One region of the Halomonas sp. M1 genome, then DNA from elsewhere that is predicted to be linked to it. Evidence: predicted binding sites of a transcription regulator. Region 1 holds the regulator's gene; each other region holds the start of a gene.
The links. Region 1 encodes sigma-54, which starts transcription at its own class of promoters, with help from an activator protein. Its sites were predicted from a motif close to TGGCACNNNNNTTGCTNT; they were not measured.

Region 1 (7,902 bases):
ACGCCATTTCTCAAGGCGATGAAAGGCATGGTCACGCTGCTCTTTCTCTTGTTCAATGCCGTCAAATACCCCTTGAATAGCGACGAGGTCTTCTTTGCGAATAAGTTTTCCCACGTACTGCATGTGGCGTCGACGCCCTTCATGGGAGCGGATGCGGGAGGTTTCCTCAATGGCTCGCAGCATGTCATCAGAGAGCGGAAAGCGCGCCAGTTCTGCGGGCTTCATGGCAATAAGTGTTTCGCCAAGTGCCTGTAACGCATGCATTTCTCGTTTTAGCTGAGATTTGCTCGGGCGTTCTTCCTGTTCATCACTATCGAAGGGTTCGGGGCGTTTCTTAGGCATACTAGAACTCACTGATCAGATTCGTTTGCAGCATTATATCAGCTGCGACAACAACATTGATTCGCCAATGCGATTCTGGCGAAAAGGAGGCCACAACATGGCACAGGCATTTGACGCAACCTCACAGCAGGCGCTGTTAACTACACGTGCAGAAGAGGCGTTGGCGCTGGCAAAACAGCTCGGTGCAGATGCAGCTGAAGTAGGTGCAAGCGTCGACCAAGGCGTGGGCATCAGCGTGCGCTTGGGCGAGGTGGAAACGGTAGAGCTTTCACGCGACCAAGGAATCGCCGTGACGCTGTATGTGGGGCAGCGTAAAGGCAGTGCGTCGTCGTCCGATGCAAGCAGTGCCTCTATTAAAGCGACGGTGGAAAAGGCCCTGGCGATTGCCCGCTACACAGGGGAAGACCCCGCTGCAGGGTTGGCTGATGCTGCCCTGATGGCATCGCATTTGCCCGATTTAAAAGTGCATTACCCTTGGCCGCTAACCACCGATGAGGCTATTGAGATAGCCTTGGCCTGCGAGCAGGCTGGCCGCAGCGTGGCGGGGATTCACCAGTCGGAGGGGGCATCGCTCTCTAGTGGTGAAGGCGTGCGTGTCTATGCCAATAGCCACGGTTTTTTGGGAACGCAAAAGGGTAGCAGTCACTCGCTTTCCTGCATGTTAATCGCCCAGGATGAAAATGGCATGCAGCGGGACTATGACTACACCTCGGCGCGAAATCCGAGCGAGCTTCGTGATCCTGAAAGCGTGGGGCAAGAGGCGGCTGCTCGGACACTTAGGCGCTTAGGCGCGAAGCGCCCACCGACAGGCACCTTCCCCGTACTTTTTGATCCTACGCTTGCCAGTGGGCTAATTGGCCACCTGATGGGCGCGTTAGCGGGCGGCGCGCTCTATCGTCAGGCATCTTTTTTATGCGACCGATTAGGAACGCCACTTTTTCCCAACTGGTTTAGCCTAGAAGAGCGACCGATGGAAGTGGGGGCAACCGCAAGCTCTCCCTTCGATGGCGAAGGCGTGCAAACGCGCAATAACCGCTTTATTGACCAGGGAAATATCGCAAGCTATATGCTTTCATCCTACAGCGCTCGCCGTTTAGGGATGCAAACCACGGCTAATGCTGGCGGTGCGCGTAATATTCGATTGGTAAACCCTGCCACGAGCCGGGACGCGCTGCTGAAAGAGATGGGTCGGGGGATTTGGGTAACCGAGCTAATGGGGCAGGGCGTTAATGGCGTTACCGGTGACTATTCAAGAGGGGCCGCGGGTTTTTGGGTTGAAAATGGGAAAGTGCAGTACCCTATAGAAGAGTTCACCATTGCTGGGAATCTCAACACCATGTTTGCGGGCTTGGTCGGTGTTGCTGATGACATAGACACTCGTGGCAGTATTCACACCGGCAGTTGGTTAATTGATGCCATGACGGTCGCAGGCAGCTAGCAACTCATGTTTGGGGATAGCGGTTAGCTGATTAGTACCATCATTGATCCTCATCAAATCTCGCGTCGAACAGGCTTTGGATGGCCTCCAGCGCCTGTTCAGCGTCATCGCCCTCTGCGATAACCTTTAACTCGGTGCCACAAGGTGCTGCTAGCATCAGTAGCGACATAATATTAGCCGCGTCGGCCTTTTGCTGTTGCTTGTAAACGAAAATGTTGGCTGAAAACTGTTGCCCGCATTTGACCAGTTTAGTCGCCGCTCGCGCGTGTAAGCCGCGCTGATTGGTAAGGGTTAAATTTCGTTCTGGCACCCTGGTTCCTTTTTGCCGAGTGGTGTCGTCTTGTTGGATACGTGCATCTAAGGTGTTAAAGCTACTCAGGTTCGACTGGTTCTGAAGGTGATGGTTGCGCCGGTTGTTCACTGAGAGTGTACTGAAGTCCCAGTTCTCGATGCCTTAGCTGTACTTCCCCTATGTGTTTTACGAGCCGTTGCGCGAGTTCCTCCACCATGTAAACAGAGCGGTGCTGGCCGCCGGTACAACCGATTGCAATGGTCATATAGCTTCTCTGGCTGTTTTGGTAAGCCGGCAGCCACTTCTCTAACCAGCTGTAAATGTCGTTGCTCATCGCATCGACAATGGGGTAGCTGCTGAGAAAAGCCACAATGTTAGCGTCTCTGCCAGTGTACTGACGTAGCGTTGGGTCCCAGTAGGGGTTAGGTAAGCAGCGCACATCAAACACAATATCGGCATCTAGGGGTACGCCCCGCTTGTAGCCAAATGACTCAAAGGTGAGGGTTAGCTGGTCGCTATGCTGATGGGCGACTTGATCGGTAATACGGCGACGTAAGTCGTGCACCGAAAGCCGTGAAGTGTCGATCATGAGATCAGCAAGGTCGCGTATCTCAAGCAGCGTTTCTTCTTCTTTGTTAATGGCTTCCTCAAGCGTCATGTCGCTATCGCGAGTTAGCGGATGTCGACGACGTGTAGCGGAGTAGCGCTCTAATAAAATTCTTGCATCGGTGGTCAGGTAAATTACCTGGAAACGAATCTGCCGCTGATTGAGCTCTTCAAGTAGCGTTGGCAGGCGCTCAAGAGCTGCTGGCAGGTTACGGGCATCAATGCTTACCGCTAAATGGGTACGCCCACCCTGAACACGCAGCTCATCTACTAAAGAGCCAAGCAGCATCGCGGGTAAGTTGTCGATGGCGTAGTAGCCAAGATCTTCTAACGCTTGTAAGGCGATAGATTTACCGGACCCAGAACGGCCGCTAATGATCACCAATTGCATAGAGTTTCTCTTGGGCTGCCAAAAAATTAATGAGGCTTAAAATGAAGAAAGGTAGCGGCTAGCGTCGAGGTAGACGCTTAGTGCGCCGATTTTTCACGGATTTTTGAGGTGATAAGCTCAAGAAGTTCACGCTGGCTAGTACTTTTCCGAAGCTGTTGTCGCGTATCAGCCTCGTTCATGATGGTGGCAACTTGCCCAAGTAATGCTAAGTGCGTGTCGTCAGCTTCTTCCGGCACCAACAAGACAAACACCAGATCGACAGGGTCGCCATCAATGGCATCGAAATCGACTGGCTCGGCAAGCTTTAAAAAGCCGGCAATAGGGGCGATGCAGTGGGGGCTTCGAGCATGGGGAATGGCAACGCCATTACCTATACCAGTACTTCCCAGGCGTTCGCGACCAATTAAACGGCTAAAGACTTCCTGGCTATCCAGGCTAGGGGTGTTTTGGGCAATAAAGGTGCTGAAAAACTCCAGCACCCTTTTTTTGCTGCCCCCGGGCACGTCGTATAGCACGCGCTCCGGGGGGAGTATGGTTTCCAACGTCATTGAATTAACGCACACCAGCGCCTTGGGCGCGAGCTTGTGCTTTTTCCTTGTGTTTAACGAGTTGACGATCGATCTTATCCGCTAAAGCATCAATAGCGGCGTACATGTCATTATCTAATGCTTCGGCGTGAAGATCAGCCCCGGCTGCGTGCAGAGTGCAGGCAGCTTGCTGTCGCTCTTTCTCAACAGATAAGGTCACTTGTACTGTCGTAATGTTGTCGTAGTGGCGCTCAACGCGCGCTAGTTTTTCATTTACGTAGTCACGCAAGGCGTCAGTCAGATCTACATGATGACCAGTGATATTTACTTGCATTGACGTGCTCCTTATCCATGGGACTGTACTTCGATTGTAACCCTTTTTACGCTGTTGCAAAGCCCTATAGCGGTGTTTCCTTGTTCGCTAACGTAAACGGCGCCGTTCACTTGAAGAGGGAATGCCCATTGACTCTCGATATTTGGCGACTGTGCGCCTTGCAACACTAATTCCGCCTGCTTCCAAGAGCGTCACCAAACGGCTGTCGGAAAGCGGCTTGCCCGGTGGCTCATCTTGCACCAACTTCTTAATCCGCGCGCGGATAGCGGTGCTGGAGTGGCTGTCGCCACCATCTTGGCCGCTGACCTGGCTGGAAAAGAAATACTTGAGTTCAAATACTCCTCGGGGCGTATGAATATACTTTTGAGTGGTCACCCGGGAGATGGTGGACTCATGCATCTCCACGGCTTCGGCTATGTCCGCTAAAATTAACGGTTTCATCGACTCTTCACCATGCTCTAAAAAGCCAATCTGGCGCGCGATAATTTCTCGACCCACTCGCAGCAGCGTATCATTTCGGCTCGAAAGGCTTTTAATTAGCCAGCGGGCTTCTTGAAGGTGCTCTTTAAGGAACTGGTTATCTTGGCTTTTATCAGCACGCTTTATCAAGCTTGCGTAGTCAGGCTGAATGCGTAGCCGGGGCAACGCTTCTGGATTAAGTTCCAGGTGCCAGCCTTCATTATCGTGCCGCACGACCAAATCTGGGGTTATATAGCTATCATCGCTGTCGCCGTAGGCACTGCCGGGGCGCGGGTCAAGGCTGCGAATGAGGCGAATAACATCATCGAGTTGTTCATCATCCAGGCTCAAGCGTCGTTTAAGCAGCCGTATATCGTCTTTGCCGAGTGCCTCAAGAAATTGACGCACCAGCCGTTTGGCAGGTACTAAAAGCGGCGTCTCCTCGGGGAGCGTGGCTAGCTGAAGCATTAGGCACTCGCGTAAGTCCCGCGCGAAGACCCCGGTGGGCTCAAACTGCTGCAAGCGCAACAGGGTGTTCTCTACTTCACGCTGGCTTAGGCCGTCCAGGCCCTGAGCTTTTAAGCCTTCGCGGATGTCGTTAAGCGGCTGAGTGATGTAGCCATTGGCATCGAGGGCATCGATCAAGCTTTCGGCAATAGTGTGCTCACGTAGCGTGAAGTCGGTCATGGCAAGTTGCCAAAGCAGGTGACCGTGCAGGCTTTGTCCTGCTGCCTGGCGCTCAAAATCAGGCCCTTCGCTGCTACCGCCCGTGCTGCCCATATCTTGGTAGGTGTCGGACCAGTCACTATCCACAGAAAGCTCACTAGGGATACTTTCAGCCCATTCTGCTTCCGGCGTCTCGGTGACCGCCTGCTCGCCAAATTCATCCTCTTGTTCCAGCATTGGGTTAGCGTCGAGCGCTTGCTGAATTTCTTGCCGCAGGTCGAGTGTTGAGAGCTGGAGCAGCGCAATTGCCTGCTGCAGCTGAGGTGTCATGGTCAGCTGTGTGCCGATACGCAGTTGAAGAGAAGCTTTCATGACCATCTGAGAACCACTCGTTAATCAGAAAGCTCCACCCTAGTGCGAGTTATCCTCAGGTGCAAGTGCAATAAGCATGCCATTAAAAGTAATTAGTCGGTAGGCGCCTGTTTATAGGCGGAAATCAGCCCCGAGATAGACGTCGCGCACCTTCTGGTTATCGAGGATAGACTGTGGGTCGCCGCTAGCAATGATTTGGCCATCGCCAACGATATAGGCGATATCGCAGATATCGAGCGTGTCTCGTACGTTATGGTCGGTGATGAGGACACCGATATGTCGCTGTTTGAGCGCGCGTATAATCGTTTTGATATCACCCACTGAAATAGGGTCTACGCCTGCGAACGGTTCATCTAGCAGAATAAACACAGGCTCGGTTGCCAGTGAGCGGGCAATTTCAACGCGCCGACGCTCGCCACCGGATAGGCTCATGCCCAGGTTGTCGCGGATATGGGTAATGTGGAAGTCTTCAAGTAGCGACTCTAGACGCTGTTCACGGGCGCTACGGTCAAGCTCCTTTCGAGTTTCAAGTATTGCCATGATGTTGTCGGCGACCGAAAGCTTACGAAAAATAGAGGCTTCCTGGGGCAGGTAGCCAATGCCTGCAATAGCCCGTTCATGCATGGGTGCGCGGGTGAGGTCTAGATCATCAATACCGACGCTGCCTGCGTCAGACTTAACCAACCCAACGATCATATAAAACGAGGTGGTTTTACCCGCTCCGTTCGGGCCGAGTAGCCCCACAACGCTGCCTTGGGTAATCTCTAGGTTAATATCTTTCACCACCCGGCGACGCTTATAGCTTTTAGCCAGGTGATGAGCATAGAGCGTTTTTACCGGAGCAGTTTCGTTAGTTGCTGTGGTGCTGGGGGTTGTCACAAATGAACTCCCTATTGCGCGGGCTGTAGGGTCATGCGAATACGCTGTGATTCGCTTCCGTCGACTTCTGAGCGGGCCTGCACGACCTCTCGGTCAATGAAGTATTCCAAGCGCCCCCCCTGGAAACGATCACCTCGTTGGGTAAGCTCTGCCTGATCGATGAGCTCAACCCGGCGTTCGGCGACATGATAGATAATGCGACGTGCCCAGCCTTCCATGGGTGTTGTTTCACCGTCTAGCTGGTTCCGTAGGTAAGCGCGCTCACCCGTGGCGATTGCGCGGGCAAGTTCGCCAGCATCATTGCGCTGAATTTCGACACGCTCCCCGCGAAGCTGCATCTCACCCTGGCGAATATTAACATTGCCGCTATAGACTGCCGTGCCAGCGAGCTGATCAAGATCTAAGCGGTCTGCTTCAACTTCAACCGGCGCTTGCGTTGTTTGGGCAGCCGCTGAGAGCGGCACCGCTAGGGCTAAAAGCGCGGTGCAGATTAAAACTTTCATAGCGACTCCTAAGGCGTCTGGGGGGCGGGCGGGTGGATGCCGCGCACATTATCGGTTAAGCGAACCTGGCTAGTGTCAAGCCACACATCCATGCGTGAAGCGCTGATCCGCTGTGGCGGTTGCTGCAGAAGTACCGGCACGTCGCTCCATGCATGGCGTGTCATGCCGTTATAGTGTAATAACTCTGTATCCAACTGCCAGCCTTCATCCGGTGCCAATAGTCTGGCTGCGCCGGTTAATGTCAGCGCGTGTGTGTCCGTATTGAGCGTGCCTGCGTTGGCGGTAGCTAGCCACTCTCGCTGTTCACCATCAAATAGTGTTACTCGGGGCGAGGTGGCTTGCGTCATGGCCCGCTGGGGGGTATGAACTAAATAGGGCGTGACCAGCGACTGTTGAATAGCACCCGTTTCGCCAAACAGAGTGATTTCAGCGTTTTCTAGCACATGGCCAGGCTCATCGGCTTGAGCATCTGGGTCTGGAGCGATGTCTTGCGGGCCGCGGGGGTCTATCCATACCAGCAGGGTGCCCAGGGCAACCACAACCCCGGTTAGCCAGACGCGCTTTTTAACCCGCCGAGTCATTACGAATGCCTGTGTAGATAGGTGTCCATCACGGCATCCCAGTGGCCTTGGGACATGAGCAGCGTATCGCAGATCTCACGAACCGCGCCGTGGCCACCAAGGCGATCGGTGATCCAATCCGCGTGGGTGTGCATGTAGTCGGGTGCATTGGGAACGGTAATGCCTACTCCAGAGCGCTTGATAGGGGCCAAATCCGGTAAGTCGTCGCCGCAGTAGGCAACTTGCTCTAAAGTGATGTCAAGGCGCTTGCAAAGGTCTTTGAGTGTGGCGAGCTTGTCTTCACAGCCTTGATGGACATGGGTAATGCCCAGAGACGCGGCGCGTTGACTGACCATGGTAGAGTCTCGGCCGGTAATCAGCGCCACATGAATACCAACGCGTTTTAATAGCTTTAGGCCGTGGCCGTCCTGGGTGTGAAACGCCTTAATCTCAATGCCATCCGCTTGGAAGTAGAGCCGGCCATCTGTCAATATGCCGTCGACATCAAGAGCGAGTAGACGTACACGACGAAT
Region 2 (7,902 bases), 1.4 Mb from region 1:
CCACCGCCAGGCGACGGCCCAGCTTGATTAGCTTGGCGTGGGCGATAATGTCGTGATCGCCCGACGCCGCCCTCAGGAAGTGGCAGTTTAAGTCGCTGGTGACCGCCATGGCTTCCGGGCCAATTTGCGCCAGAATCGCCACGTAAAGTGCCACATCGGCAAAGCCCATCATGGTGGGGCCAGAAACGCGGGGGCCAGGGCGAAGGTGTTCATTGCCAATCGTTAAGCGCATGGTGGCGCACATATCGCCGACGCTCTCTATCTTGCCCATGCGTTGAGGAAATACATCATCGAGGAAGTGTTCGATTTGTTCGGCGGTCATGACGGTCATTGTTATTTTCCTGTGATTGGTTTCGTTAACGTAAACGTAAGCATGTTATTAAGCTAAACAAAAGCCCCTCAAGGTGCGAGACCATGAGGGGCTTTTAGCGACTATTGTCTAGTCAGCGCGAAGCGTTTACTTCGCTTTATGCACCTGACGCCACGCGTGCAGTAGCGGCTCAGTGTAGCCGGAAGGCTGTTCACGGCCTTTGAATACCAGGTCTGAGGCCGCTTTAAAGGCAGTAGAGCCTTCAAAATCGGCGCTCATGGCGGTATACATTGGGTCGCCAGCGTTCTGCTCATCGACCACCTTAGCCATACGCTTCAGTGTCTCTTCTACCCGCGCTGCATCCACAATGCCGTGGTGCAGCCAGTTGGCAATGTGTTGGCTGGAAATACGCAGCGTAGCGCGGTCTTCCATCAAGCCGACGTTATGGATATCCGGTACTTTCGAGCAGCCCACGCCGTGCTCTACCCAGCGCACTACGTAACCCAGAATGCCCTGGCAGTTGTTGTCCAACTCCTGCTGGATCTCTTCGTCCGACCAGCTGGGGTTTTCCGCCACCGGTACGGTTAGCAGGTCATCGAGGTAGTCTGGCTCACCTTGGGCTTCTAATTCGCGCTGAACATCAGTGACGTTTACCTGATGGTAATGCAGTGCGTGTAGCGCCGCAGCGGTAGGCGACGGCACCCATGCGGTGTTGGCACCGGCTTTCGGGTGACCAATTTTCTGCTCCAGCATGCTGTGCATCAGGTCAGGCATGGCCCACATGCCTTTACCGATCTGGGCACGACCACGCAGGCCACAGGCCAAGCCGATCTGTACGTTGTTTTTCTCGTAAGCAGAGATCCACGCAGCGCTTTTCATATCGCCTTTGCGAACCATCGGGCCTGCTTCCATGGCGGTGTGCATTTCGTCACCGGTGCGGTCGAGGAAGCCGGTGTTGATGAACACAACGCGGGAGGTGGCTTCAGCAATACACGCTTTCAGGTTGACCGTGGTGCGGCGCTCTTCGTCCATGATGCCCATTTTTAGGGTGTCACGGCTCATGCCCAGAATGTCTTCCACACGGGAGAACAGTTCATTGGCAAAGGCCACTTCCTTCGGACCGTGCATCTTCGGCTTAACGATATATACCGAGCCTGTGCGGGAGTTACGCGCTTGGTCGGCGTCTTTTTTCAGGTCGTGCAGGGCAATCAGTGAGGTGACCACAGCATCCAGAATGCCTTCCGGTAGCTCGTTGCCGTTCTCGTCCAGCACCGCTGGCGTGGTCATCAGGTGGCCCACGTTACGCACAAACAGCAGCGAACGGCCGGGCAACGTGACGCTTCCGCCATCGGTGGTTTTCCACGTGCGGTCATCGTTCAGCTTACGGACAAACGTTTTGCCGCCTTTATCGATGCTTTGTTCCAGGTCGCCCTTCATCAGGCCGAGCCAGTTACGGTATACACCCACTTTATCTTCAGAATCGACCGCGGCAATGGAGTCTTCGCAGTCCATAATGGCCGTTAGCGCCGCTTCTGCCACCACGTCTTTTACGTGGGCGGGGTCGGTTTTACCGATCGGATGGCTGGCGTCGATCTGGATTTCCAGGTGCAGGCCGTTGTTGGCCAGCAGGATTGCTTCTGGGGCAGATGCTTCGCCGTTAAAGCCGATCAGCTTGCCGGAATCTTTCAAACCGGTTTCGCGACCGCCTTCCAGCGTGACCACCAAGTGTTCGTCGCGAATAACGTATTTAATCGCATCCCGGTGCGAGCCAGTGGCCAGCGGCGCTGCGCGGTCCAGCACGCCACGGGCGTAGGCAATCACCTTTTCGCCGCGCTTGGGGTTAAAGCTGGAGCCTTTCTCAGCGCCATTCTCTTCTGAAATTGCATCGGTGCCGTACAGCGCATCGTAAAGGCTGCCCCAGCGCGCGTTAGCCGCATTTAGCGCATAACGGGCGTTGCTCACCGGCACTACCAACTGTGGGCCTGCTTGAACAGCGACTTCACGGTCAACATTGGCAGTGGTGGCTTTTACGCTGTTCGGTGCATCGACGAGGTAACCGACTTCTTTCAAAAAGCGGCGGTAAGCAGGCATGTCGCTAACTGGACCGGGGTTTTCACGGTGCCAGGTATCGAGCTTCTCTTGCAGCACATCGCGCTTTTCGAGTAGTTGGCGGTTTTTTGGGGTCAAATCATGAAACAAGGCATCGACACCGGCCCAAAAAGCGCTTTCGTCGACGCCGGTACCCGGCAGAGCTTGCTCGTTGATGAAGCGGTCTAGGTCGGCTGCCACCTGTAAACGGTGACGCGTGATACGCTCACTCATGGGGTCTCTCCTGTGAAGGTGCCCGTGGGTTAAGGAAAGGTCCACGGTCAGGGTAAAGGTATATTTATGGAAAATACTTCCATATCTGAACGTACATGTAAACAGCCTACTCTTTAAAGCGGCAAAATGCTCGACCAAATGATGAGAAAGGTAGCCCCTATTGCCTGACTCTTGGCCAATGGAAGGTGGCATTTATGGAGCGACGTTGATGCATAATTTCCAACACTTGGAAGGCTTGTTTCGGCAAGCGGCAGGTAAGTCATCGCTCTCATGCTTACGGCTGGGTGACGCGCTAACAGACGCCGTAAATGACTATTTTTGCCATTACGGTTTAGAAGCACTGCTCAATGACACCAGCGAGGTGCATGCCGGATTCATTGATACGGGCCGTTTTGCCCTGTGGTGCCAGGTGTGGAGCCCTCCTAGGCCCACTGGAACCGCATTTGTCATTCACGGTTACTTTGACCATTTAGGGCTTTACCGGCACTTGCTTGGCTGCCTGCTGGCGCAGGGGTGGCGGGTGGTGCTTTGGGACTTGCCCGGTCATGGGCTTTCCAGCGGCCCCCGGGCAGAGATCGAAGACTTTGACGATTATCAGCACTGCTTAATGCATTTGCAGACTGCCCTGCAAGTTCAGGGTATGGCTCCTAAGCCGTGGCTGGGCGTAGGGCAAAGTACCGGTGCGGCGATACTGGCAACCGATGCCCTTACCCGACGGGAAGCATCCGGCTGGTCGGGCATTGTGCTGCTGGCGCCGCTAGTGCGCCCCTGGCGCTGGAGCCAAGCCAGCTGGTTGCATCTGATAGCCAGCCCGTTTGTGAAGGAGCTGCCGCGTAATTATCGGCCCAACTCCACCGATGAGCAGTTTACTGAGTTTCTCCGCGACCACGACCCGCTCCAGCCCGAGCGTTTAAGCGTTGTCTGGATTACTGCCATGCGCCGCTGGATGCCGCGGTTGCTGGCGCTGCAGCCCAACCCCTTGCCTACCTTGATTCTGCAAGGTGAGCAGGATTTAACCGTCGACTGGGAGTGGAACTTAGATGTGTTAGCGGAGAAATTCCCTAATGCTGAGGTGCACCGCCACCCAGATGCCCGCCACCATCTCGTCAACGAAGCGGAACCTATCCGCGATGTGCTATTTGAAGCGCTGGATCATTTTGTCGAGAGTGTGCGTTAAGCCCCTTTCAACATTCGATCTAACTGCCGGTAGCCGATGGCTTCGATAAAGTGAGGCTGTGAGGGTTTAGGCTCGCCCTGTAGATCCGCCAGGGTGAGCGCAACGCGAAGCACGCGATGGTAGGCGCGGGCGGAAAGCTTGAGCTTTTCCAGCACGCTTGCCAGCCAGGCGCGCTCTTCGTCGTTAAGCGCGCAGGCGGCTTCTAATGCTTTGCCACTCAGCTGGCTGTTAAGTGCGCCTCGGGCCATCTGCCGTTCGCGTGCGGCCATTACGCGCTCCCGCACGGCACTTGAAGGCTCGCCCTGGGTTTGGGCGGTGAGTTGCTCGGGTGGCAGCGCGGGGACTTCCACCTGTAGATCAATACGGTCAAGAAGCGGGCCTGAAAGCCGTGCTTGATAGCGCTGAATTTGGCTGGCGCTGCACTGGCAGCGTTGGCGTGGGTCGCCTAAGTGCCCGCAGGGGCAGGGGTTCATGGCGGCTACGAGCTGAAATTGAGCAGGGTAGCGGCGCTCGTGGCTGGCGCGGGCTAGATGTATGGTACCTGTTTCTAGGGGTTGCCTCAGCACTTCTAAGACGTTGCGGGAGAACTCCGGCAGCTCGTCTAAAAACAGCACGCCGTGGTGAGCCAGCGAGATTTCCCCTGGTTTGGGTTTAGAGCCTCCGCCTACCAGTGCGGCGGCGCTGGCGCTGTGGTGGGGTTGGCGAAACGGCCGCTGGCCCCAGTCGGCTTCTAACGGCAGCCCACATACGGAGCGCACCGCGGCGACTTCTAACGCATCCTCTTCTGAAAGCGGCGGCAGAATGCCGGGCAAGCGGCTGGCCAGCATGGTTTTGCCGGTGCCTGGCGGCCCTGCCAGTATCAGGTTGTGGCCGCCAGCAGCAGCGACTTCTAGCGCTCGGCGCGCTTGATGCTGGCCGCGCACGTCGGCTAAATCTGCCATGGGGGCAGTGGATTTAACTGACGCAGAGAGCTGATGGGGTGTGATTTTTTCCTGGCCCAAAAGGTGAGCAACTACCTGCCAGAGCGAGTCAGCGGGCAGAACGGGTAGATCGCCAGCCAGCGCCGCTTCATCGGCGCAGGCGCGAGGAATAATCAGCGCCTTGTTCGCTCGCCGGGTGGCCAAAGCAAAGGGCAGCACGCCGGGCACGGCGCGCAGCTTGCCATCTAGCGCTAGCTCGCCCGCGCACTCCATGCCTTCCAATGCTTCTACAGGTATCTGCCCGGAGGCGGCAAGAATGCCCAGGGCAATGGGAAGATCAAACCGGCCGCCCTCTTTGGGCAGGTCGGCGGGGGCAAGATTCAGGGTGATGCGTTTGGTGTTGGGAAAGTCAAAGCCTGCGTTGATGAGTGCGCTACGCACACGTTCGCGGCTCTCTTTCACCGCGGTTTCCGGCAGCCCCACCAGCGTAAGTCCCGGCAACCCATTGGCTAAATGAACCTCTACATGTACCGCCGGTGCCTCTAAGCCAACGCCTGCGCGTGTGGCAACAATGGCTAATGTCATCGCGCTCCCTCGCTACTTGTTATCATCCAGGTTTAGCCAAATCTTACTTTATTTTAACCAAGTAAACCTAGTAGTCGCCCTGGATTAGCTACCACTGTTCCTTCAGCGGCGATGGCGTGCTGTAGGGAGAAGTCGGGATAATCATGCATCACATTGGCGCAGGAGGGCGGCGGCAGGCGTATCAACGCACTGCCGTCTTGGTGACGCGTTTACGCTTACTCGTCGGTGGCGTTCGGCTTTGCAGCAGCCCCTGGCTGGATAGGCTTTGTCGAGTCGGTGTGATCAGGCGTAGGGGGCACCTCGGCTTCAAGCGGCGTGGTGTTGTTTGCCACAGAGGCTTCTACCGTGGCTTCTAAGCTAGCCACCTGACGCTCCAGGGCTTCAACCCTTGCGCGAGTGCGCTGTAGCACATCCATCAGAATATCAAAGTCTTCTCGTGACACGAGTTCCAGCCGGTCAAAGGCGCCGCGCACGACTTGCTGTACGCCTTTCTGGATATCTTCGGGAGCGTGGGATGCGTTTTGTAAACGATCGCCAATCTGCTGAGCGAGACGGCTGATGCGGTCTTGGGGCGCCATAGTTCTCTCCTTAAACGAACACGCATAAATGTGAACTGCTTAATAGTAAGGATACGCAACCCTTCGCTAATACGCATGTGTCGTTTGCATTTGTGCGCTCAGATTGTCGTTGCATTGAAATGGGGCGCGCAGCTTTTTTGAATGATCACTTATGGTGCAGCGCCATGCTGCGCGCTATTTCAATTCTTGTCCTAAGCGTATTAAAGGTTCCGTATATTTTGTCAAGTTACTGACTTTAATAATAAAAAAATCGAGTGGCACGGTATGCGCATTAACGAGATAAGCACTTATTTCGGGCGACCATGTCGCCTCCTATTCAGCAGGGCTAATCCAGCAGGGGAGAACCGGGATGAAACTCATCACCGCTATCATCAAGCCATTCAAGCTTGACGACGTTCGTGAAGCGCTCGCCGACAACGGCGTTCAGGGCATCACGGTTACAGAGGTCAAAGGCTTTGGTCGTCAAAAGGGGCATACCGAGCTATATCGCGGCGCAGAGTATGTGGTCGATTTTCTACCCAAAGTAAAAGTTGAAGTTGCTGTTGATGATGCGCGTCTGGAAAGCGTTCTTGATGCTATTTGCAGCGCGGCGAACAGCGGCAAAATCGGGGACGGCAAGGTCTTTGTAACACCCCTTGAAGACGTGATTCGGATCCGTACCGGTGAGCGCGGCGCTGACGCCGTGTAATCCAGCCAGCTAATAACATCTTTCTATGGTTAATGGGGAACTGACAATGAACGAGCTTGCAGAGTTGAGTTACGCGCTCGACACCTTCTACTTCTTAATGTGTGGCGTGTTGGTCATGTGGATGGCGGCTGGCTTCTCGATGCTGGAAGCCGGTTTGGTGCGCTCTAAAAATACCGCCGAAATTCTCACCAAAAACATCGCGCTGTTTGCAATTGCCTGCACCATGTACCTCCTGCTGGGTTACTACCTGATGTACTCCAGCGCGGAAGGTGGTTTCTTGCCTAACCTTGGTTTCTTGCTAGGCGGTGAAAACAGCGCCGATGCGGTAACCGCGGGCGGTGATGACGCGCCTTACTACTCCATGCGTGCAGATTACTTCTTCCAAGTAGTATTTGTTGCCACGGCGATGTCGATTGTGTCGGGTGCGGTTGCCGAGCGCATGAAACTGTGGGCGTTTTTAGCCTTTGCTGTTGTGATGACGGGTGTGATTTATCCGGTATCGGGCTACTGGACGTGGGGCGGCGGCTGGATTGATGCGATCGGCTTCTCAGACTTTGCAGGTTCGGGCATTGTTCACATGGCTGGTGCGGCAGCTGCCTTAGCCGGTGTGCTGGTATTAGGTCCACGTAAGGGTAAATACGGTAACGACGGCACTATCCGGGCTATTCCTGGGGCTAACCTGCCGTTGGCAACGCTGGGTACCTTTATCCTGTGGATGGGCTGGTTCGGCTTTAACGGTGGCTCTGAGCTGAAGGTATCAGACGTTGACTCCGCTAATAATGTTGCACAAGTCATGGTAAACACCAATGCAGCAGCGGCGGGCGGTGTTATTGCTGCGCTTATCCTGGCGAAGCTATGGTTCCGCAAGGCAGACCTGACGATGGCGCTTAACGGTGCACTGGCGGGCTTGGTGGCGATTACGGCTGAACCTTTGGCGCCCACTGCCTTCGGCTCGATGCTGATCGGTATGGTGGGTGGCCTGATCGTTGTGGTTTCCATCGTGATGCTCGACAAGCTGAAGCTTGATGATCCGGTCGGTGCGATCTCGGTGCACGGTGTGGTAGGCATCTGGGGCTGTCTGGCAGTGCCTCTGTCTAACGCTGATGCCACCTTTGGGGCGCAGATCATCGGTATGCTGGGCATCTTTGCCTGGGTCTTCTTGGCGAGCCTGGTGGTATGGCTGGTGCTGAAAGCCATCATGGGTATCCGCGTTAGCGAAGAAGAAGAGTATGAAGGGGTGGATATCGCTGAGTGCGGACTTGAAGCCTACCCTGAGTTTAGCGTTAAGAAATAAACGTGCGCTAATGAAGTGAGCCGGCGCG
Region 3 (7,902 bases), 1.3 Mb from region 1:
GGAGTTTTTAGTGGCTGAACAGGCGGTTAACGCAGAGCTAGGATATGGCGATGTTGGTCGACCTGAGCGGCGCTACCGGCTACTAGCCGCGGCGAAAGGCTGGTTAGAGGCGCTGTAATGTATCCGCGTGAACAAAATGAACAAAACGCACATAAAGAACAGTTTGTCCTTTATGCCCATAAGCTTGTCCCCTGAACCTAACTTCTTCTAACGTTCTCAGCGTAACCACACTACAACACGCATATAACCACACGTTTATAACGTTGTTTATAACAATACGCTTATAAAAAATAGCTGAACCGTGGAGAACGCTAATGATCTCGCCTACCCTAAAGCGCCTAGCCGTGCTGGCCCTGCCGATGGCTGCCCTCGCCGTAACAACCAACGTTCACGCTGAAGAGTGGACGCCGAGCCGCTCAATTGAATTTGTAGCGCCGGCTAACCCAGGCGGTGGCTGGGACACACTGGTACGTACCGTTTCCCGTGTGCTGCAAGAAGAGCAGCTTGCTGAGCGTAACTTTGCGGCGATTAACGTGCCTGGCGGCGGCGGTGCGGTCGCGTGGGCGCAAATCGCCCGCGATAGCGGTAACCCACACAAGCTGTTTGCGACCAGCCCACCGATGATTCTGGTGCCGCTCGCCGGTGCCTCCCGCTACGACCACACTGATTTCACACCGGTCGCGCGCTTAATTACCGATTACTCCATCATTTTGGTTTCTGCAAACGCTGAGTATGAAACCATCAATGACCTGTTTGATGCGTTAAAAGAGAACCCTCGTTTGAGCGTTGGTGGCGGCAGTGCCCCTGGCTCTATGGACCACATCTCAGTGGCGGGCTTGGCATCAGCGGCGGGGTTAGATGCCTCTAGCGTCAACTACATTCCGTTCTCAGGCGGTGGCGACGCCATGACCAACCTGATGGGGGGGCATGTAGAAGCGGTTATTACCGGCGCCGGTGAAGCCGCTGGCCAGTTGGGAGAAGGCAGTCAATTACGTGCACTGGGCGTATCCGCACCTGAGCGTTTGACGGGCAGCTTAGCGGATGTACCCACCTACCAAGAGCAGGGTGTTGATTACACGTTCGATATCTGGCGTGGCGTGATGGGTACCCCCGACATGCCTGAAGAAGCCGTCACCTACTATGAAAATCTCTTCGCTGAAATGCTAGAGACCGACGGTTGGCAGCAGGCCCGTGATCAGCTGGGCTGGATTGATGCCTATCAAAGCAGCGAAGAATTTGGCGACTTTTTGGATCAGCAGAAAGAGCTATTCAGCGACGTGCTGAGCGAGCTTGGCCTACTGCGCCAGTAAGCGTTCCTCTGGGTCCTCCCGGTGGCGTTTCGCCATCGGGATTCATCGTCTGAGACCGATACCGCAAGGCAGTGCTTAAATGCCACGGCGCCTTCGGAGAGATTCCAATGACTCGATTAAACACTAACCAGTGGCTGGCACTTGTGCTAGCGCTGTTGGCGGCTGCCTATCTAGCGATGGCGTGGCAGATACCTGTTTTCCCGTTGCCACGTCCAGTGGACTCTGACCTGTTCCCTAAAGTGCTGGGCGCGGCTTTGCTATTGCTATCGGTTTTTCTCTTTTTTGAGAAACCCACCCCGATTGCAGGCGCCGATGAAATCGACCAAGACGCTACCCAAGGGCCGCTGCTGCTTACTCCCTGGGCACGCGTTGTAATAACCGCGCTGGCCATTGCTGCCTACGCGCTGCTGCTGGTGCCATTGGGTTTTGTGCTTGCCTCAACGCTACTGTGCGTTGGCTTGACCGCTTACTACGGCTACCAACGTCATGGGGTCAACCTAGCAACCTCTTTGGGTGTGGTGCTGGTGCTTTATCTGACGATGACGCGGGTCATGGATGTTTACCTTCCAACCGGCGTTCTGCCGTTCTAATCACACCGTGATGCTGAATTTGTAGCGGGTTTTGCGAGAGAGTCTCCCATGGATGCCTTAAACAATTTGATGTATGGCTTTGGCATCGCGCTTGAGCCAATGAATATTGCTTATGTCTTTGCTGGTGTATTTGCGGGCACTATTATCGGCATGCTGCCGGGCCTAGGGCCGATTAGTGCACTGGCGCTGATGATTCCGATTACCTTTGCCATGGAGCCTTCGTCAGGGCTGATCTTGATGGCGGGGGTTTACTACGGCGCGATTTTTGGCGGCTCAACGTCGTCTATTCTGCTTAATGCCCCCGGTGTTGCAGGCACGGTGGCGACCTCCTTTGACGGCTATCCGTTGGCTAAGCAGGGGATGGCCGGGAAAGCGCTGGCTATCGCTGCCTATGCCTCCTTCATTGGCGGCACCATTTCGATTGTCTTTTTGATGCTAGTGGCACCGCTACTTTCCAAAGTCGCGGTGAGTTTTGGCCCACCGGAGTATTTTGCGTTGATGGTTCTGGGCCTTACCGCCGTGGTCTCACTATCGGATAAGTCCTTGGTGAAAGGGTTAATAGCGGCGGTAGTGGGCGTGATGATCTCCATTGTTGGTATCGACTTACAAACGGGTACCGAGCGCTTTACCTTTGGCACTACTAACTTGCTCGACGGTATCGATTTTCTGGTAGTGGCTCTGGGTATTTTTGCCTTGGCAGAAGTTTTTTACATGCTGCTACGGGGCGGTGGCGGTAAAGCGCCGAAGCGAAATGCGATTGGCTCGCTAAAACTGTCGGGCAGTGAAATGAAGCAGATTGCAGGCCCTATCAGCCGTAGCTCGGTACTTGGTTTCTTTACCGGGGTGCTGCCTGGCGCAGGGGCCACGATTGGCTCTTTTCTTGGCTACAGCATGGAAAAACGTATTGCCAAAGATGGCGATACCTTCGGTAAAGGCAATATTAAGGGGGTTGCTGCCCCGGAAGCGGCCAATAATGCTGCCTGTACCGGTTCGTTTGTGCCGCTGCTAACGCTGGGTGTGCCGGGCTCTGGTACGACGGCGGTGCTGCTGGGTGCGCTTTTGGTGATGGGGGTAACGCCTGGGCCAATGATGCTTGAGCAGCGCCCGGATGTGTTTTGGGGGGTTATCGCGAGTATGTATATCGGCAACATCTTCCTGCTGGTACTCAACCTGCCGCTGATTCCGCTGATCGCCAAAATTCTTGATCTGCCGCGGCCACTGCTGCTATCGCTGATTTTAATCTTCTGCATGATTGGCGTTTACGGCATGAGCTTCAGCGTATTTGATCTACTGCTGCTGCTTGGTTTTGGGTTGATTGGCCTGGGGATGCGCTTATTTGGCTTCCCCGCAGCACCGCTGATTTTGGCGCTGATTCTAGGCAATATCATGGAAGAGTCCATGCGCCGCGCGCTGCAGATTTCTGGCGGGGACTGGATGATTTTTGTTGAAAAACCCATCTCACTGAGCCTTCTGCTTATTGCGCTGCTGTCGCTTGGTTTACCGCTCTTAAAGAAGCGTCGTAAGCGCCCCGTGGCTTAAGCATCTCTCTTTTTAAAAAACGTTTAGCGCCCTAGCCTAGCTAGGGCGTTTTTTTTAGTTTTTTACACTAAATCGCTGTGAATGCTTTCTTGGTGCATGGTGCTCTCCTGGTGCATCCAAGCCGTGCATTAAGGATGTGTTAGCGCGCTACGTTAGTGCATAAAGCGTTTTTAGGTGTTTCTTAGTTAATGGCTAAGTGTTTGATTTATTATTTATTAAATTCATTTGTTCCAATGTGGCGCACCCCTTGCAGGCGTAATAGGTACCACTCTAGTGGACGTGCTGAAGCGCACCAATGCCGGTAGCAGCAAGAGGCAGAGGTTTCAGCACGCAGCCAACATACAGAGCCCCAAGCATAAGGGGCGCAAGGAGGTTCAAGTGACCACACTGCAGCGCAAGACACACCCTCGCACCCTTGGCCGTTTTACCACTGGCTTAATTGCCGCCGCGGTAATGGGCGCCAGCGCCCACGCGGTTGCCCAAGATAACGACCCCATCAAAGTCGGTATTCTTCATTCGCTTTCAGGCACCATGGCGATCAGTGAGTCAACGCTAAAAGACACCGTTGAAATGCTAATTGAGCAGCAGAATGACGCCGGTGGTTTACTGGGCCGCGAGCTTGAAGCCGTAGTGGTCGACCCGGCTTCTAACTGGCCGCTGTTTGCCGAGCGCGCCCGTGAGCTGCTGGCTCAGCATGAAGTAGACGTTGTGTTTGGTAACTGGACCTCGGTATCGCGTAAAGCCGTTCTACCGGTGTTTGAAGAGTTAAACGGCCTGCTGTTCTACCCGGTACAGTACGAGGGGGAAGAGTCTTCTGAAAACGTCTTCTATACCGGCGCGGCCCCCAACCAGCAGGCGATTCCTGCCGTTGAGTATCTGATTAATGAAGTCGGTATCGAGCGTTTTGCACTGGTCGGCACCGATTACGTCTACCCGCGCACCACCAACCGGATTCTGGAAGCCTTCTTAAAAGATGAGCATGGTGTGGCAGACGAAGACATCTTGATCAACTACACGCCGTTCGGCCATTCGGACTGGCAGAATATTGTCTCTGAAATTCGCCGCTTTGGTGAAGAGGGCAAACCTACAGCCGTGGTTTCGACGATTAATGGCGATGCCAACGTCCCCTTCTACCGGGAACTGGCTAACCAGGGCATTGACGCTGCGGATATCCCGGTGATTGCTTTCTCGGTAGGTGAGCAGGAGCTTTCAGGTATTGATACCGGGCCGCTCGTGGGCCACTTGGCCGCGTGGAACTACTTTATGAGCGTTGATACCGACGAAAACTATGACTTTATCGATGCTTGGATTGACTGGACCGGCGATGAGGAAGCCGTCACTAACGACCCCATGGAAGCGCACTACATCGGCTTCAACATGTGGGCGGAAGCGGTACGTAAAGCAGGTACTACCGACGTTGATGCAGTAAAAGAGGCCATTATTGGCGTAACGGTTCCCAATCTCTCCGGCGGCTATGCGGCCATGATGCCTAACCACCACATTACCAAGCCAGTGCTGATTGGTGAGGTGCAGGATAACGGCCAGTTCGACATCGTATGGCAAACGCCGTCAACCGTTGCGGGCGATGCCTGGTCTGACTATCTGCCGGGTTCACGTGATTTGATCGCCGACTGGCGTGCGCCCATGCGCTGCGGCAATTTCAACGTTGCGACCGGCTCCTGTGGTGGTAGCACCGCAGCAGAAGAAGCCGAAGCGGCCCTCGCTGAGTAACACCCTTATCCCTTGCCGCACTGCTTCGCTAGGCCCGCGGATGCCAAGCGAAGCAGTGCAACAACACGCGGCAAGGGAGCACGCTAGCTCTCCTTTTTAGACAACCCTTGTTAGACAACCAAAGGAAGAACCCCTATGAGGCGTTTCCTTTCCTTGGGGCTTTTGTGCGCGCTGCTACTGAGCATTTCGTTCACTGCACAAGCACAATCTGACTCCAACCCACCTGATGACTCAGCCGCGCTGGAACTGCTCGAAGCGTTGGACGTGCGTTCTTATCCTGCCAAAGGAGAGGCGATTACGGCCATATTGCAAAGCGACGATGAGCGCGCCCGCGACTGGCTACAGGCACTCCTGGATGGCCGCTTACAACGCACTGACGACGGCCGTTTTGTGGTGGTGCTTGATAACCGTGGTCGTGACTGGCCAGTGGCGGATGCGTTGACCAATGAACCTCTGGGCGATATGTCGCGCCGCGAGCTGGATCGCATCGGTATTAATAACGCCCTGCGCAATCAGCTACGCAGCGCCATTGCGGTGGTGGACCTCTATTCACCCGATGTTGAGCGTCGCCGTTCTTCGGCAGAACGGTTATTGGGTGAAGTGGATGAAGAGCTAGCCGAGCCGCTCGGTGAACTGATCACAGAGGAGGAGGACCGCCAGGTACAGCGTCGCCTTGCCCAGGCGCTTGCCATTTATCAAGTAGAGAGTGGCCAGCTTGAAGGCGTTGAGGCACTGCGCGGTAGCCTTCACCCCCGTGCCCGTGTGGCGCTCAGCCGCGCGGCCAGCGGGGAAGATCCTATTATTGCCAATGCAGCAAGAGAAGCGCTGACCAGTATTGAGCAGAATCTGAAAATCAACCGCGGTATTGAAACCCTCTACTTCGGCTTAAGTTTAGGCTCCGTATTGGTGCTGGCGGCGATTGGTTTGGCAATTACCTTTGGTGTCATGGGTGTGATTAACATGGCCCACGGCGAGCTGATCATGCTGGGTGCTTATACCACCTGGATGATGCAGCAACTCTTGCCCGGCCAGCCAGGGCTAGCGTTAATCTTATCGATTCCTGCGGGCTTTATGGTGGCGGCACTTGCGGGTATTGCCATTGAGCGTGGCGTGATCCAGTTCCTCAAAGGCCGCCCGCTGGAAACCCTGCTAGCCACCTTCGGTATTAGCCTGATTCTGCAGCAGCTGGTGCGCACGGTGATCTCGCCGCTGAACCGCACCGTGATTACACCCGAGTGGATGAGCGGTTCGTTGGTGATTAACGACGCCCTGTCATTAACGCTTAACCGCATGTTTGTACTGGGTTTTGCACTGGTGGTGTTTGCAGGCCTGATGCTGATTATGCGCCGCACGCGCCTGGGGCTTGAGGTTCGCGCCGTGACTCAGAACCGCGCCATGGCACGCTCTATGGGTATCCGCGCGACCCGAGTGGATATCATGACCTTTGCGCTGGGCTCTGGCGTGGCAGGTTTGGCAGGCGTTGCGCTCTCGCAGCTGACCAACGTAGGCCCCAACCTTGGCCAAAACTACATTATTGATTCGTTCATGGTGGTGGTGTTTGGCGGCGTGGGCAACCTGTGGGGCACCCTGGTGGCCGGGCTCTCCCTGGGCATTATCAACCAAGTGTTGGAACCCTGGGCAGGCGCAGTGCTCGCCAAGATTATTGTGCTGGTCTTTATCATTCTGTTTATTCAAAAACGCCCGCGTGGACTCTTCCCGCAGAAGGGCCGGGCTGCGGAGGGCTAACCTATGATGACGCAATCATCCTCAAGCCAGTTTTGGCTAACCCGCCCGTTTGGCGAACGGGCCACGCAGCTTTTCCTTGGCGTGCTGTTTGCCGCGCTTCTACTGGTCACCGTGCTGCACCTAGCGGTACCCCAGGGCCACCCGCTACACGTGAATGCCTACACGGTAAACCTGTTTGGCAAGTACTTAAGCTACGCGCTGCTGGCGGTAGCGGTTGACCTGGTGTGGGGTTACTTGGGCATTTTAAGCCTTGGCCACGGCGCATTTTTTGCCATTGGCGGCTACGCCATGGGCATGTACCTGATGCGCCAAATTGGTGACCGCGGCACGTACGGTGACCCGGTGCTGCCGGATTTCATGGTGTTTCTCAGCTGGGACAGCCTGCCCTGGTACTGGCTCGGCTTTGATATGGCCTGGTTCGCGTTTGCCATGGTGCTGTTGGCACCAGGGTTATTGGCATTGGTCTTTGGCTTTCTGGCCTTCCGTTCACGGGTCACCGGGGTCTATTTGTCGATTATTACCCAGGCGCTCACCTTTGCCCTGATGCTGGCGTTCTTCCGCAATGAGATGGGCTTTGGTGGCAACAACGGGCTGACCGATTTCCGCGAGCTGCTGGGCTTCAACCTGCGCAGTAACGACACCCGCTTAGGACTATTTATTGCTACCGGCGTGGCGCTAGCGCTGGGCTACGTTCTTTGCCGCGCGATTGTCACCAGCAAACTAGGCCGAGTGTGTGTGGCCACCCGAGACGCCGAGGCGCGCACGCGCTTTATTGGCTACCGGGTTGAACGCTTCCAACTGTTTGTCTTCGTGGTTTCCGCCATGCTGGCAGGCTTGGCGGGCGCGCTCTATGTTCCTCAAGTGGGGATTATCAACCCCAGTGAGTTCTCGCCGATTTTCTCGATTGAGATTGTGCTATGGGTCGCGCTGGGTGGTCGTGCCACGCTATATGGCGCGGTAATTGGGGCAATTTTGGTTAACTACGC
Region 4 (7,902 bases), 1.1 Mb from region 1:
ACCAAACCCAACGCGGTGATTGGAGACCATAAACGCATCAGCATCTTCGTTTTTTTTGCGGATGCCTTGGGTTATCAGATAGGTGCCGCCGTAGAAGGCAAGCATTAATAAAATAACGGTGAGGGTCGAGAATTGATATAACGATACGCTATTCAAGGCTAGTCTCTTGGTTAGTGAAATGAACACGTCGACGGCACGTTAAACAGAGCAACGTACCCGGCGCCTTTTTTAAAAAGGGGGCGTGCGCGAACACTAAAGCCGTGCGTTTAGAAAAAGCAGCAAGCACACCGTGCGATACCCCATGGGCTATCGCGGTGGGCGAATGACGGCAATAAGGTGCCTTAGAGCGGCATTACCCCAAAGCAGGCTAGTAGGGGGGGCGGGCGTCGCGGCATGCAGCGGCCCTCATCTGAGTAGTGGCCTGAGTAGAGGCTTGACATGGATTCCCTCTTATATCGATGGCATCTGCACCGGGCAGGGAGTCGAAAATACCAATGATCCAGCGTGTAATAAGGCAAAATGGTACGCCCCATTTTGGGCGTTACAGTAGGTTCACTAGCTGATAATTCCAAACCTAAGGGGCACCTACCTTAAGCTGCAAGGCAAAAAATGTCTACTTTGTCTAATTTTAAAAGTGTTAAGACAAGTGTTGTAAATATTGGCTATGTGTTGTTTGGTGGCTTTTTTAAGCAGTTTTATTGGTTGTGTTATTTATTATAAAGCAATGGTTTTTTAGTCTTGATTGCTGGTTGAAAAATAATTTAATGAATGGTTGTGTTGTTATTATTCTTGCTTTTACTTGCTAGATTTTTTTATAAGTAATAATTATTTTTTAATTCGTTAAAGATAAAAAATAAGTTTTTCATATGGCACGGCTATATGTTGGGGGTGTCATGCTCACAAGTGTTTCGTCTATTTTGTGGCATTAATTGGCTTATGGGTGACGCTTGTTTAAGATCAATAATGACTTCTCATCAACCAGCGAGCCTATCTTATGAAGCCTGAAACCATTGCCCTCCATCATGGCTATGCGCCTGATTCACAAAACGCCGTTGCTGTACCGATTCATCAGACCACCTCTTTCTCTTTTGATAATGCGCAGCACGCAGCGGATCTGTTTGATTTGAAAGTAGAAGGAAATATTTACTCGCGTATTATGAACCCAACCTGCGCTGTGCTGGAGCAGCGGGTAGCCGCGTTGGAAGGCGGCATCGCGGGCCTAGCGGTGGCCTCTGGCATGGCGGCTATTACCTATGCCATTCAAACCATTGCCGAGGCGGGCGATAATATCGTCTCAATCAGCGAGCTGTATGGCGGCACTTATAACCTGTTCGCCCACACGCTCCCGCGCCAAGGTATCCAAGTACGCTTTGCCGATAAAGATGATATTGATGGCATTGAAGCCCTGATTGATGAGCGCACCAAAGCGGTGTTCTGCGAGAGTATTGGTAACCCATCCGGTGGGGTGGTGGATCTTAAAAAGCTTGCTGACGCAGCCCATCGCCATGGGGTGCCGGTCATTGTTGATAACACCACCGCAACGCCGTTTTTGTTTCGACCCATTGAACACGGGGCGGATATCGTCGTCCATTCGGCGACTAAATATATCGGTGGCCACGGCACTACGGTGGGCGGTGTAATCGTTGATTCAGGAAAATTCCCCTGGGCGGAAAACGCTAGCCGTTTCCCGCTACTCAACGAGCCAGATATCTCCTATCACGGTGTTAGCTATACCCGCGATGTGGGGGAGGCGGCCTTTATTGCCCGTGCCCGCGTGGTGCCACTGCGCAACATGGGGGCAGCGCTCTCTGCCCAAGCCGCCTGGAATCTGTTGCAGGGGTTAGAAACACTGTCGCTGCGCATCGAACGCATTTGTGCCAACGCCTTAGCGGTCGCCAAGCATTTGGAGAATCACCCGCAGGTAGAGTGGGTGCACTATGCAGGGCTTGAAAGCCATCCCGATCACGCACTGGCCCAGCACTATATGCAGGGCCAGGCATCAGGCATCTTAAGCTTTGGCATTGCGGGCGGCCAAGCGGCGGGTGAGCGCTTCTACGATGCGCTATCACTGATTTTGCGATTGGTTAATATCGGCGATGCCAAGAGCTGCTCTTCTATTCCCGCATCCACCACGCACCGCCAGTTAAACGAGCAGGAGTTAAAGGCCGCTGGTGTTACACCGGATATGGTGCGGCTGTCGATTGGCATTGAGCATATTGATGACCTATTGACAGATATCGACCAAGCACTAGCCGCCTCCCAAGGCTAGAGAGGCCTAAGCCGTTGAGGGGCCACCGCGTATTGGCTCGGTCAGCCAATACGCGGTGGCCGAGGGGAAAGCTAACGGCTATAAGCGCTTTTCGACGCGGCCAGCGTGTATAAAAACTCAAGCCCCAGTGTGGCCGCGGCAAGCGATGTGATGTCACCGTGGTCGTAAGCAGGGTTTACTTCCACTACGTCCATTCCTACCAAGTCCATCCCTACCATGCCGCGTATCACTTTCAGCATTAAATCAGTGGTCATACCACCGCAGACGGGTGTGCCAGTGCCGGGGGCATAGGCGGGGTCTAAGCCGTCGATGTCCAAGCTCACATAGGCCGGATGATGACCCACGCGGGCTCGGATGCGCTCCAACACCGCAGCGGCGCCGTGGTCGTTCACCCAGTCGGCATCCAGCACTTCGTAAGGGTGATTGTGACGGTCGTAGCTGGTGCGAATACCAATTTGTAGTGAGTGTTCAGGCACTACCAGCCCCTCTTTTAAGGCGTGGTGGAAAATGGTGCCGTGGTCAAAGCGTGTGCCTTGCTCATAGGTGTCGGTATGGGCATCAAAATGGATCAGTGCCAGCGGGCCATGTTCCCGAGCATGGGCACGCAGCAGCGGGAGGCTGATGTAGTGGTCGCCGCCCAGGGTGAGCATTTTTTTATCCGCTTTTAGCCAACGCATCGCATGGGTTTCAAGGTTATCTACCAAGCTTTCCGGCTCGCCGTAGGCATAGTCCAGATTGCCCGCATCGCACACCCGCAGACGCTCTTCCAGGGCAAAATCCCAAGGCCAGCGTTTGCCTTCCCAAATTAAATTGGCGGTACTTTGACGAATGGCGTTGGGCCCCATGCGGGTGCCTGACCGGCCAGAACACGCCAAGTCAAAGGGTACACCGCTTACCACTACCTCAGCATCGGTCGCTTTGGGATCAATAGCTTTGGGTACGCCCATAAAGGTTGAGATTACATCGCCATATAAGCTGGGCATGGTGGGTGCAGAGAGAGTGTGCGAAAGGGTCACTGCAGGGCGTCTCCTGACGTACTTAAAAAGGAGGTGACATCGCCTATAGAGGTGGAAGAGGCGAAAGAAGCGTGACGATAAGGCGTTTTTGGTAATGAATGAAATGAATGTTTAGAATGAAACCATTCGTACTGCAAATAGTGAGTCACCATGCGTTCGCTTCGCCACTTTGATTTAAATTTACTCTTGGTATTTGAGGCGTTGATGCGCGAGCGCCATGTGACGCGGGCGGCAGAAAAGCTGCATCTAAGTCAGCCAGCGCTTAGTCACGCCTTAAAGCGGCTGCGGGAAGCGCTAGACGACCCGCTGTTAGTGCGAACGGGCAATGGCTTGCAGCCAACCCCAAGGGCGCTGGCGCTGCTGCCGGTGGTGCAGCAAGCATTGGCACTGCTGCAAGCAGGCTTGGCCCCGCCAGAATCGTTCACCCCGGCGACCAGCACGCGTCGCTTTACCCTGGCCACTACCGATTACTTTGAAGAGGTGATGTATCCGGCTTTTCTTAGTCAATTGCTGACTTACGCGCCGGAGATCAGCTTTTCGATAGAGCTAATTACGCCTGACGTGCTTAGCGATGCGTTAGAGCAGCGCCAGGTAGATATGGTGGTGGGGTTAGATAGCCAGAGCGCATTGCCCACAGGTGTCATCCAAACACCGTGGATGGATGAAGCGTTGGTCTGCTTAGCTGCAGCGGATAATGACGGCGTGGGAGAGGCGCTGACCATCGAGCAGTTTGCCCGTCAGCCCCATGTTGAGTTGGCCGATATCAGTGGTTTATTGCCCAGTAGTATCGAAAACTGCTTAGCGCAGCATCAGCTAAGCCGCCGCGTTATTTCTAAAAATCTAAATTACATCGCGGCGGCTAGAGTTGTGTCATTAACCGATGCCATTATGACCCTGCCGAGGCAAATGGCTGAGCGGTTCATCACGATGCTGCCAGTGCGCATCGTTGTGCCACCCCAAGAGCTCCCTGCACTTAACATGACGCTGATCCAGCACGGGCTGTATGCCAATGATCCTGCGATAGCTTGGCTAGCTAATGAGCTTACCGCGTTTGCTAAGCGCTTTGGCCGATAAGGTGTGAGCAATTATATATCGGCCTCTTCTTCAAACAGCTGACGCCATGAGCGGCGGCCTAAGTGGCCATCGCTAAAGCCAATAGCTATTGACCCATCCCCATTAGGCGAAGCGTTGAGGTCATCGGGGTTGCCGATAAACAAGCGCTCTACCTGCCCATCGTTAACGCCCACTAAGCGCTCACCTGTGCCAGCTTGAAGACCCGTGATGGCATCGCCGTCGATAGTGGCATCGCTGTCCGGCTTTCCGTCGCCACTGAGATCAAAGGTAGTGGAGCCGCCACTGCCGCCGGTATCGGCTAATAGCGACATGAAGAAACCGCTACGCCCGCCGCCACAGGGGTCGGACTCATCGGGGAGTAGTGTAGAGAAGCGGACACGGCGTGGCAGGCTGCTGGATATCGATGGCGCGGCAATCACGCGTTCGCCCGGGGGCAGCTCTATGCGCCACCCGCGCTGGTTGCTGGAAGGCGCAAGATTGGTGCTCGCTCTCAAGTTGAAGCCATCCCGAGACGCATTGCCGGTAATGCGCTGGGTCAACAGATCTGACGTGCCGTAGGTCGCGGTGCGCCCTACACGATCCTGAATACCCAGGAATTGCTGAGGTACGCTATCACCGATATCACTGTTACGGAAATAGCTGCCGGTGCCAAATAGCACCATCAGCGTGTCAGGAGAGCCACTACTCATTGTCACGACCGGGGCGGAAGTGATCGGCTGGTCGGCGCTGCCCGAGTAGAGTTGGTTGACACTGCTTCCCTCGGTCAGTGGGAAGCGCCACATATTGCCCGCAAGATCCCCAGCGTAGGCAAAGCGTGCGCCTGCAAAGCTTGGCCAAGCGGTAACGGTAGGCGTGGCCAGGCCGTTAGGGGCTTCGGCACTACCTGAGTTTGTTTTTAAATGGGCAATCAGTTTGCCATCTTTGAGGTTAACCACGAATAGTGACGCTTGGTAGCTAGCGCTATTGTAGCCATTGCCAAAAATAGCGACCCACGAGCCGTCAGTGAGCTGGGTAATCGTGGGTTCGCTTACTCCGGTGCCGAGTTCGGGGTGGCGGAACTCCCATAGTACCTTGCTCGGCCCCATGTTGGTTGGGTCGCTGACGTCCAGAGCAAATACTGTTCGCCCGCCTGCGCCCATGGTGCCGACGGCGACCGCACCAGGCCCCTCTGGAATGTTTACCTCACGTACGGCGGGGGTGCCGTCCATAAAGTAACGGTGGCTATAACCTTCTTGGGTTAATGGGCGCAGGGCGGGTTCTTCACCTTGGGTTAGCTCGGCAGGCAGGTAAGCAAATAGCTCTCGGCCGGTAGCGGCGTTGAAACCATGGAGCATGCCGTCATTCGCGGCTACCAATAACAGCGGCGCGCGGCCCTGCTTACCTTGCAGGACGACGGGATTGGCATTAATAATATCGCCCAGCAGCGATTGGCGTGACCTTAGGCCCGAAACACTTTCACCCTGAAACCACCGCACTTCATCAACGGTTAAGCCGGTGCTTGCAGAATTAAGTAATACGCCAGTGCGCGTGCCATCTTCGAGCCGCTGAGAAGTCAGCAAGTGACGACTGCCTGCCTGTTGAGCAAGCTCTGCTTCAGCATTCCAGCGACTACTTCTGCTGCCGTCTGCCTGAATGGCAAAGGCGGCCAGGCGGCCCGACCAATCTTCACTTCTAAACCCAGCCGTATAGAGCAGATTGCCGTCTTCCACGCCAAACTCATCGCTATTCACTGCGGCTGAAGTGTTCGATTGAGAAGCGGCAATAATATTACCGAATACTTGCTGCATGACTCGGTTAAGGGAGGCTTCGTCATTGGCAAAGTAGGCACGCCCCGTGCCGCCTGCACGGGCTAAATCCCCTAGCGGGTCTTCAGATACATTGGGCAGGTTGGCAATATCTGGTGGCAGGTTAAAGCCCACCACATACGTTTTAACTGGGTTGGGAAGCTGAGCATTTGTATCATCATATAGCCGCTTAATAGCGGCTTCAGCGCTGTTGAGTGCCCCGCTAACGTTGCTGCCTAGCGAATTACCCGAGCGGTCCACGGAAGGTAGGCCATCCGTTAACCAGATATTGGCATTCACTAAGCACTGCTGGGCATCAGGGTTGTTGATATTGGGGATGCTAATGCCGGAACGCTGGCCTTGAGCGCTGTGAAAAGCGCTGCTTGGGCCAGTATTATTCAGGAAGTAGTCCCGTGCGGTATACATGGTGCCTTCAATGGGTGTTAGCCCAGCTGCAACAAGTGGCCAGCTTGGGTCGGTCATGGGGTTGCCGTTGCCGTTCCACTCGTGTCGCTGGGTGCCTAACTTGGTCTCGATAGCTGCCCAGTGTGCATTGTTAACAGTACCATCCGCATTGAGGCCGCCTATTGGCACATGTAAATAACCAAGCCCTGGTGAAGTGGTGGTACGCCATTCCCACTGGTTGAGCTGTATCGAAGCGGTATGGGCACCCCAGTTTGGAATGCCGCGTTGGCGTAGGCTGTCAACTAATGGAAGCGTAAAGTTAGAGTTCACTGGGTTGCTGTAGGAGACGCCATCGCCAATAGAGGGAGAATTTGAAAAGCCTGTGGTTAATCCACGAAAGCGCTCGGAAAGCTGTTCAGAGGTGGCGGTTGGGTTAGATATACGACGCCAATACTCTGTAACGTCGTTGCGCGGTAAACCCGTCGAGAAATTTTCCTCGAACATATAGCCGGGCACGCCAACGTTGAAGAACGCATAGATAACTGTACCCGGAAGCCTTGCGCGATAGCGTTTGGTGCTGGCGTTCCAGGCTCCATCAAAGTCCGAATCGTACCAACTGGGATTGGCGTTGCTAGAGTAGCGCGCTGCCAAGGCTCGTTCGGTTAGTCGCCACACAACGGTATTGCCACTAAAAGCATCATTACGTGTTAGCGACGCTGGGTTCTGCTGGTAGGCCATGAGGCCCATATTGATATCGCTCTGGTAACGTTCTACCAAGTCGCGGCCAACCCGTTTCATAATGCTGGATTTACTCAGCGGTGAGCGGGCACCTGCGGGGCAAAGTGTGGCATTAAATGTATTGGGCTGGCAGGCCGCTAGGGTGTCACGATCCCCTGTTTCTGTACCAACTGCTACACGGCCATCAAGCCCTTCTTGGCCGCTTTCGGAGTTATCGAGTATCAGCAGTACGTTAGGGGGCACGCGACTAACGACGTTTAAAGGCGCTGTCGAAATACCTGTTTGGTCATCTGGTATTTCATAATCCTCATCAATAGGATCGTCACCACCGCCAATGGGGGGCTCGGGGTCTGGCGTAGGCTCCGGCTCTGGTTCCTGAGGAGGGGGCTCTGGTTCTGGTTGTGAGGGTGGATCAGGGGGCGTTGGGGGAGGGCGGTTACCCATCCCGAAGGCAGTGTTATCAAAATAGCTAAGTAGTAGCGTTAGTGTTAAGAAGACAGCAGAGATCCGATAATACTTCATGGCGTTATCACCTCAGCCTGCTGTTGGCGAACGTAGAGGGTTTCGAGGGTAACGCTTGTATCTTCGCTGCTGCCAAAGCCTTGAGCTTCAATAC

Region 2: a site for sigma-54 is predicted at 6,148-6,165, ahead of P8S54_RS10475 (P-II family nitrogen regulator). Genes of this name have one in related genera too.
Region 3: a site for sigma-54 is predicted at 3,676-3,693, ahead of urtA (urea ABC transporter substrate-binding protein). Genes of this name have one in related genera too.
Region 4: a site for sigma-54 is predicted at 3,416-3,433, ahead of speB (agmatinase). Genes of this name have one in related genera too.

Annotation. Positions count from the first base shown of each region.
Region 1 covers NZ_CP121119.1:909,988-917,889, reverse strand. The annotation lists gene yjgA (ribosome biogenesis factor YjgA) at 1-342, opposite strand, end outside; gene pmbA (metalloprotease PmbA) at 440-1,780, shown strand; gene P8S54_RS04180 (HPr family phosphocarrier protein) at 1,821-2,090, opposite strand; gene rapZ (RNase adapter RapZ) at 2,152-3,069, opposite strand; gene ptsN (PTS IIA-like nitrogen regulatory protein PtsN) at 3,147-3,617, opposite strand; gene raiA (ribosome-associated translation inhibitor RaiA) at 3,622-3,930, opposite strand; gene P8S54_RS04160 (RNA polymerase factor sigma-54) at 4,018-5,433, opposite strand; gene lptB (LPS export ABC transporter ATP-binding protein) at 5,539-6,306, opposite strand; gene lptA (lipopolysaccharide transport periplasmic protein LptA) at 6,318-6,809, opposite strand; gene lptC (LPS export ABC transporter periplasmic protein LptC) at 6,818-7,390, opposite strand; gene P8S54_RS04140 (HAD hydrolase family protein) at 7,390-7,902, opposite strand, start outside.
Region 2 covers NZ_CP121119.1:2,288,606-2,296,507, reverse strand. The annotation lists gene P8S54_RS10500 (PaaI family thioesterase) at 1-331, opposite strand, end outside; gene P8S54_RS10495 (malate synthase G) at 458-2,632, opposite strand; gene P8S54_RS10490 (alpha/beta hydrolase) at 2,841-3,809, shown strand; gene P8S54_RS10485 (YifB family Mg chelatase-like AAA ATPase) at 3,806-5,314, opposite strand; gene P8S54_RS10480 (accessory factor UbiK family protein) at 5,530-5,892, opposite strand; gene P8S54_RS10475 (P-II family nitrogen regulator) at 6,242-6,580, shown strand; gene P8S54_RS10470 (ammonium transporter) at 6,627-7,874, shown strand.
Region 3 covers NZ_CP121119.1:2,232,913-2,240,814, reverse strand. The annotation lists gene P8S54_RS10250 (response regulator) at 1-118, shown strand, start outside; gene P8S54_RS10245 (tripartite tricarboxylate transporter substrate binding protein) at 315-1,310, shown strand; gene P8S54_RS10240 (tripartite tricarboxylate transporter TctB family protein) at 1,418-1,900, shown strand; gene P8S54_RS10235 (tripartite tricarboxylate transporter permease) at 1,949-3,439, shown strand; gene urtA (urea ABC transporter substrate-binding protein) at 3,818-5,170, shown strand; gene urtB (urea ABC transporter permease subunit UrtB) at 5,306-6,916, shown strand; gene urtC (urea ABC transporter permease subunit UrtC) at 6,920-7,902, shown strand, end outside.
Region 4 covers NZ_CP121119.1:2,033,763-2,041,664, reverse strand. The annotation lists gene P8S54_RS09290 (sodium:solute symporter family protein) at 1-156, opposite strand, end outside; gene P8S54_RS09285 (aminotransferase class I/II-fold pyridoxal phosphate-dependent enzyme) at 995-2,269, shown strand; gene speB (agmatinase) at 2,341-3,252, opposite strand; gene P8S54_RS09275 (LysR family transcriptional regulator) at 3,436-4,359, shown strand; gene P8S54_RS09270 (PilC/PilY family type IV pilus protein) at 4,371-7,808, opposite strand; gene P8S54_RS09265 (PilX N-terminal domain-containing pilus assembly protein) at 7,805-7,902, opposite strand, start outside.